DNA from 2 places in the Flexivirga sp. B27 genome. Region 2 is predicted to be linked to the other one. Evidence: riboswitches for the same ligand, from Rfam matches in the RefSeq annotation. Region 2 holds a riboswitch; the other holds the start of a gene.
What was found. Region 2 has a riboswitch for cyclic di-AMP ahead of ACSZL9_RS18425 (C40 family peptidase). Riboswitches for the same ligand answer to the same signal wherever they lie in the genome.

Region 1: linked by a shared signal. The riboswitch ahead of ACSZL9_RS04695 (transglycosylase family protein) and the one ahead of ACSZL9_RS18425 (C40 family peptidase) in region 2 are both predicted to bind cyclic di-AMP.

What each region holds. Positions count from the first base shown of each region.
Region 1 covers NZ_JBPYUM010000001.1:1,024,399-1,027,798, forward strand. The annotation lists gene ACSZL9_RS04690 (endonuclease/exonuclease/phosphatase family protein) at 1-781, opposite strand, end outside; cyclic di-AMP (ydaO/yuaA leader) riboswitch at 1,069-1,213, shown strand; gene ACSZL9_RS04695 (transglycosylase family protein) at 1,218-1,961, shown strand; gene ACSZL9_RS04700 (phosphotransferase enzyme family protein) at 2,083-3,084, shown strand; gene ACSZL9_RS04705 (ribonuclease J) at 3,122-3,400, opposite strand, start outside.
Region 2 covers NZ_JBPYUM010000006.1:68,874-72,273, forward strand. The annotation lists gene ACSZL9_RS18420 (DUF6918 family protein) at 126-563, opposite strand; gene ACSZL9_RS18425 (C40 family peptidase) at 718-1,443, opposite strand; cyclic di-AMP (ydaO/yuaA leader) riboswitch at 1,552-1,743, opposite strand; gene ACSZL9_RS18430 (metal-dependent transcriptional regulator) at 1,857-2,546, opposite strand.

The DNA.
Region 1 (3,400 bases), on a different contig from region 2:
CCTGCCGGAAGGCGGGCATGGCCGAGGAGGCGTTGAAATCGCCGGCGAGGACGAGCGGCTGCCCAGCAGGTCGCTGCGCACGCCACCTGGCCAACTCGTGCAGCGCAGCGCGCCAGTCGCCGACGATCTCCGGCAGCGGGGCCGGCATGTGCACCGCGCGCAGCCGGTAGGTGCCGCGCTGCGTGTGCACCCTGACGTCGGGACTGCTCGGGAAGCGGCCCGCCGCGTTCTCGGACACCAGATGCACGCGGTGGGTGCTGCGGACCACCGTCCCCCGGATGCCCGGTGCGGCGCGGCCGGCCTGGTGCGGCAGGGCCGCACCGAGTCCGTGGCGGCGCAGCGCCGCCAACTCCTGCGGTGTGCACTCCTCCAGCACCAGGGTGTCGACGTGCTGCTCCCGCACCGCTGCAACGACGCGGCCGGGGTCGGCGCCGCCATACTCCAGGTTGATCGTCATGACGGTCTCGTCGTGCGGGCCGGCCGGGACGGTGTCGCTGCGCAACGCTCCGGCGCCCAGCACCAGCGGCGGTATGGCGACGAGGAGGGCGCCTACGGCCAGCCAGCGGAACCGCAGTGCGACAGCGGCCACGAGCGTCACGACCGCTGCAATTCCAACGATCGGGAAAAGGGCCTGCAGCGACGGCACCAACCAGGTAAGGTCCGCCCACCGCGCCGCGGCCGCAAGGCCTACGCACGCCTGCAGCACGGCCAGCACCCACCAGCAGACCGTGCTTGCTTCGGCACGCCATACGCGGCGAGGCATCGGATCCAGTTGGGGCACAGTCGTATTCTCACCACACAGGGACGCCTGACGCATGTGGTGGATGTGATTCCTGTGACGCATGCAACACGATTCGTGTGACTCTCGCGACACTTCAAAAAAAAGTCACGAAATGGTCACGTTTCAACTTGGCAATCGTCCTTCGACCACGTACCTTCGACGATCGGTGGTTGAAATTTCGTCCCCCTGGCGAAGAACCTTCCATCGACGAAGTCTTGCAACCCGGCATGACTTCGCCCCCTGCCTGTGACTTGCTGCGCACAACCTCGTCGAGCAGTCACCAAGATCCGGGACGGTCCCGGAGGCACGACGAGGATGGGGAACCCAATTTGGCCGTGACAGCGGTCTTGGGGTGAGAGCAGGCCAAAAACCTGCCGGGCACCTGACAGCCCGACCCGACAGCTAACCCCGTATGCGCACGTCAGGAGAGGAATCAATGGACCTCAGCAAGAACTTCAGCAACAAGACCCGCGCCGTCGGCATCGGGGTTGCCGCCGCCGCAGCCCTTGCCGCTGCCGGCGTCGCCACCGCTGGTGACGCTCACGCAGCCTCGGTCTCCACGTGGGACCGCGTCGCTGCCTGCGAGAGCGGTGGCAACTGGTCGATCAACACGGGCAACGGTTTCTACGGTGGCCTGCAGTTCACCCACTCGACCTGGATCGCCTTCGGCGGTGGCGCCTACGCGTCGAACGCCAACATGGCGTCCAAGTCGGCCCAGATCTCGGTCGCCGAGAAGGTCCTGGCTTCCCAGGGTCCCGGCGCCTGGCCGGTCTGCTCGGTGCGCGCTGGCCTGACCCAGGGCGGCGGTTCGCCGAACGTGAACCCGGCCCCGGCCCCGAAGCCGGCTCCGAAGAAGACCTACACCGCGCCGAAGAACACGACCCCCAAGGTTTCGCGTTCCAACGAGCGTGCGCAGGCTCCGAAGAAGACCTACACGGCCCCGAAGAAGACCTACACCGCGCCCAAGAAGACTTACACGGCGCCCAAGAAGGTCTACACCGCGCCGAAGGTCGCCCTCTCGGGCAAGACCGTCACGGTGAAGTCCGGCGACACCCTGAGCGAGCTCGCACAGAGCTACAACGTCAAGGGCGGCTGGCAGGCACTGTTCGCGGCCAACAAGGGCACCGTGAACAACGCCAACCTGATCTTCGTCGGCCAGCACCTGAACCTGCCGGCTTGATCTGATCGTCCGTCACCGCCTACTCGGCGCTGACAACCCGAAGGCCCCGTTCCACCACTCGGTGGGGCGGGGCCTTCGTCGTACCCCGCGCGATGTGCTGCTGCGATGTGATGCTGGTCGTATGACGACAACGAACTCACCGAGCGTCGAGATGCTCTGGGAGTCCACCGACCCGGGAGCCGCGCTCGACGAGCGCTTCGGATTCGCGACCACCGAGGCCGCAAGTGACTGGGTGACCGCGACGCTGAGTCGCCACTGGGGCATTGAGGTGACCTCGTGCGAACGGATCGTGCTCAGTTTCGCGAACGCGCTTGCGTGGATCCGGACGTCGGAGGGGCCGCTGCTCGCCAAGTGGTCGATCGCGCGGCACCGGTTCGCTCGCCTCGCGGCTCTCGCGGAGCTGACCGGCCGGCTCGACGAGCACGGCCTGCCGGTGTCCGCGCCGATTCCCGCCCAGGACCATCGACGTCAGGTCGAGGTCGATGGTGTGTCGCTGGGCGTGCAGCGGCAGCTGCGGGGCGAATGGCTCGATGTCGCCGATCCTGGCCAGGTCGCTGCGGCGGGTGCGATGCTCGCGCGGCTGCACGAGGCCTTGGCGGCATACGACTCAGCGAAGATCCCGGAGCTTGCTCCCCCGGACCGTCCGCTGCCGGACCGGATCGGCGACTGGCTCGGACACGACCACCCACACCTGCCATCGGGTGCGCTGGCTGCGCTCGAACGACAGGTCAACGAACTCCCGGCACCCGGCCGGCCCGCGCAACTCGTGCACGGTGACTTCCGCGCGGCCAACCTGCTGATGAACGACCGGGATGTCGCTGCCGTCCTGGACTTCGAGGACGCGGCCATCGAGCACCGCATCGTTGAGCTCGCGCGGTCGGCGGTGCTGCTGGGCACGAGATTCCACGACTGGGGTCCGGTCACGCCGCAGGTCCGGGAGACCTTCCTCGAGGGCTATCGGTCGGTATGCCGGCTGACCGACGCCGAGTTGTCCTGGTGGGGCCCACTGGTGCTGTGGTTCTCCCTGGCGATGGTCCCGCCCGGTGACGACCCGACGGGCTGGGCGGACGAAGCCGCTACTGTCGCGAGTTGTTCGCTCGGAACCAGCGATCGGGGCGAATAACTCGCGACAGTCGCGAGTTATTCGCCGCCCCGGCCCATCACGCGTCGATGACGATCGGGATGATCATCGGCCGACGGCGCAGCTTGCCGCCGACGAACCCACCGACGGCACGGCGAATGACCTGCTGCAACTGGTAGGTGTCGCTGATGCCCTTCTCGCGGGCCTCCTCGAGCGCGGCCTCCAGCTTGGGGCGCACCTTGTCGAAGACCTCGTCGTCCTCGGCGAAGCCACGGGTCTGGATCTCCGGGCCGCTGACGATCTTGCCGGTGTCGGCGTCGCGCACCACGATGATCGTCACGAAACCCTCGTCGCGCAG
Region 2 (3,400 bases):
CCCGGAGATGGCCGAGCCCGCCCCGGAGATGGCCGAGCCTGTCGAGGTCACGTTTCGACAAGCTCAACGACCTCAGTCGGCTCAACGACCTCAGTCGGCTCAACGACCTCGATCAGCTCAACGACTCAGCCAGCGTTGGTCTGGATGGCGGTGCCCAGTCGCGGCAGGGCCTGCTTGACGTTCTCCTTCGCCTTGCCGCGCAAGCTCTTGTAAGCACGCTTCAGCGGCTCGCGCTCGGTCTTCTCCGCACGGGCGTCGGTCACCGCCAGCAACGCGTCGGCGGCCTCGTCGCCACGGCCGGCGAGGTACTGACCGAAGTCACCGGACCCCGCGAAGTCGTCCCAGAAGGGCTGCAGCGCGTCGGCGACCTGCGGCAGCATGCGGTTGGTCGCATCGGAGGCAACGGTCGGGTTGAACTTGCGCACTGCGGCATACCCGCCCTTGATCGCGACGCCGCTGACGCCCTTCTTGTCCTTGACCTCGGCATTGATGACGTCGACCAGATCCTCGACGACCTTCGGGCGGCGTTCGGTGGCAAGCAGGGTTTCGCTCAGCGACGACATACGGGTCAAAGCCTTTCGGGAGATAGGGGAACAACTCAAGCACAGCTGACGGGCATCTCAAGACAGTTCAAGCAGCGCATCCGGAGATGCACGAACCCGCCGCGCCCATGAAGCGCGGCGGGTTCGAATCAGGCTGGTATTGCTCAGATTTGGCTCAGATGCGGCCGTAGCCGGAGACCCCACTGTAGATCGCACGGACGCCGACCGAACCACCGGGGTGGTTGGAGTCCACCATCATGCCGTTGCCTGCGTAGATGGCGACGTGGTAGGCCGAGCTGCCGTCGCCGAAGAAGATCAGGTCACCCGGCTGCGGGTTGCTCACCGGGGTCGCTGCCTGCAGCTGACCGGTGGCGGTGTGCGGGATGGACTTGCCAACCTGCGCGTAGACGTAGGACGTGAAGCCGGAGCAGTCGAAGCCTGCCGGGCTCGAGCCGCCGTAGACGTAGGGCGTGCCGACGTACTGCTTGGCGATCGACACGATGCTGCCGTCAGAGGCAGGCGCAGGAGCCGGCTTCGGCTTGGGCTTGGGGGCCGGTGCCGGAGTGGGGTTCGACTGCGGCGCCTGACGCACCGGGGTGGTGTCAGCGGCGGTGTTTGCCGTGGTGGTTGCGGCGGGCCGCGTCTGGCTACGCGAGACCGAGGAGGTGCGCGGACGCACCTGCTTCTTCGGAGCCTCGTAGCTCTTCGCGGAGACCGCGGTCGCCAGCTGGCCCTTGGCCTCGACGGCGCCCAGCTGCTGCTGTGCCTTCGTCGCGGTCAGCGGGTGTGCAGCTGCCTGTGCGCGGGCTGCCTGGGCGGCGAAGTCGACCGAGCTCGCACCGGTGATCGATGCGACACCGGTGGTGGCCGAAGCCGCCTGCGGTGCGGCGATCGATGCCACCAGACCACCCGCGACGGCGACTGTGGCCGAAACGCGTGCGGTCGAGTTGAAAGTCGTCGACAACTTGCTCGGGGCGCGGTGACGACCGCGCGGACCAAGAATGGACACGAAGCACCTCTCCGTCGCCTACGAGGTGAGCTGTCGGGCTCGGGCTGGAGATACCCGGTCCGGATCGACACCCTGCGGTGCCGGACCGAACTTCGCCCCAAGGACGACCTGGGTCGCCCGGAATGGTTCCCCCGCTCCTGCCAGGCGGATCGTTACGTCCGTTCGGCTGGCAGGACTCGGCGTTGCCTCACGGAAGCCCACCGAGTGGCGGGCCGGGGAAAACGGTACACAACCCGGGGCCGCATGTCACAAGGAGGTCACGAATTCGTCGAAAGAATCTGAAATCCGTTGCTATTACACGGTTGTCAGTCTGCGTCCACGAAGACGTGCATCGCCACGTCACGCGGCAAGGACACCGCGTCCTGGCCCTCGGCACGGACCACCACCCGGTCATTCTCGAGCTGGATCTGCACCTTCGCGTCCGGGGTGATGCCACCTGCGGTCAGCACGCTGAGCGCGTCCTGGTCGGCCTGTGCAGGCTCGCCGACCCGGCGGACCACGAAGTTGGTCGGCTCCTCGGTCACGACCTCGGTCATCGGCCGCACACCGTCACGGAACCGCAGGCGGGTCTCCTCCTCGCCGAGCTCGACCAGACCGGGGATCGGGTTGCCGTATGGCGAGATGTGCCGCTCCTCCAGCATGGCCAGGATCTTGCGCTCGACCCGCTCACTCATCACGTGCTCCCACCGGCACGCCTCGTCGTGCGCGTATTCGAGCTCGACACCGATGACATCGACCAGCAGTCGCTCGGCGAGCCGATGCTTGCGCATCACTCGCGTGGCCAGCGTCCGGCCGTGGTCGGTGAACTCCAGGTGCCGGTCGCCGGCAAGGGTCAGCAGACCGTCGCGCTCCATCCGGGCGACTGTCTGGGACACAGTGGGACCCGAGTGTCCCAGTCGCTCCGCGATGCGCGCTCGCAGAGGCACGATGCCTTCTTCCTCCAGGTCGAAGATCGTGCGCAAATACATCTCGGTGGTGTCGATCAACTCACTCACAGGGCCAGCCTGCCACTAAGCGACGACAGTTGCCATGCCGTCCATCTGCCGTCCAACTTCTACCGGCTGGCCGGCAGAACATCCCGAAGACATCCAGAAGATTTTCGGTCAATAAGTTCGGGAATCCTTCGCGGTCACGCTACGTTCTTGTTCTTGGAAGCTGTGGGGCTCCTCCCCCCTGACCCACAGCCTCCCGAACCGTCCGGTTCACGGACGGGGTGAGCCCACCTCACGGTGGCGCTCGGACGGCTGGCGCACCTCCCCTGGGCGCCAGCCGTTCTTGCGTTCGGGGCCGTTTTGCGGACCTCTCCGGCAACTCGCCGGTTAAACCCGTTGCCACCCGCGAGCGCCTCGGCCTAGCGTGGTGCCACACGAGAAAGGAGGTGGTCCAAGAGTGAATTCTCAAAGGACGCGTGAGGTGGTTGCGCGCTAGCGCAACCTTCGTATTCGTCGCCGGCCACCTCCGGTGTGCCGACGAAACGGACGTTCGGTAGCTACTCCAACGCAGCCACCGCAGCCCGTGGGTGGCGCGATCTCGTCCATCGCGCCGACCGGTTCCGACCGGAAGCCCACGGGCTGTCCGCTGCCCCGCACAAGCTGGTCGAGTACCCCGGAGCGCTAGCGGAGGGCGTATCGAGACCAAGCGCCTCAGGGCTGGCGGCGCTCGACCCGCCAACTCGCGGGCAGGGGCCCAATCCAGCTGGTCGAGTAGCCCGGAGCGCTCGCGGAGGGCTTATCGAGACCAAGCGCCTCAGGGCTGGCGGCGCTCGACCCGCCAACTCGCGGGCAGTGGCCCAATCAAGCTGGTCGAGTAGCCCGGAGCGCTAGCGGAGGGCGTATCGAGACCAAGCGCC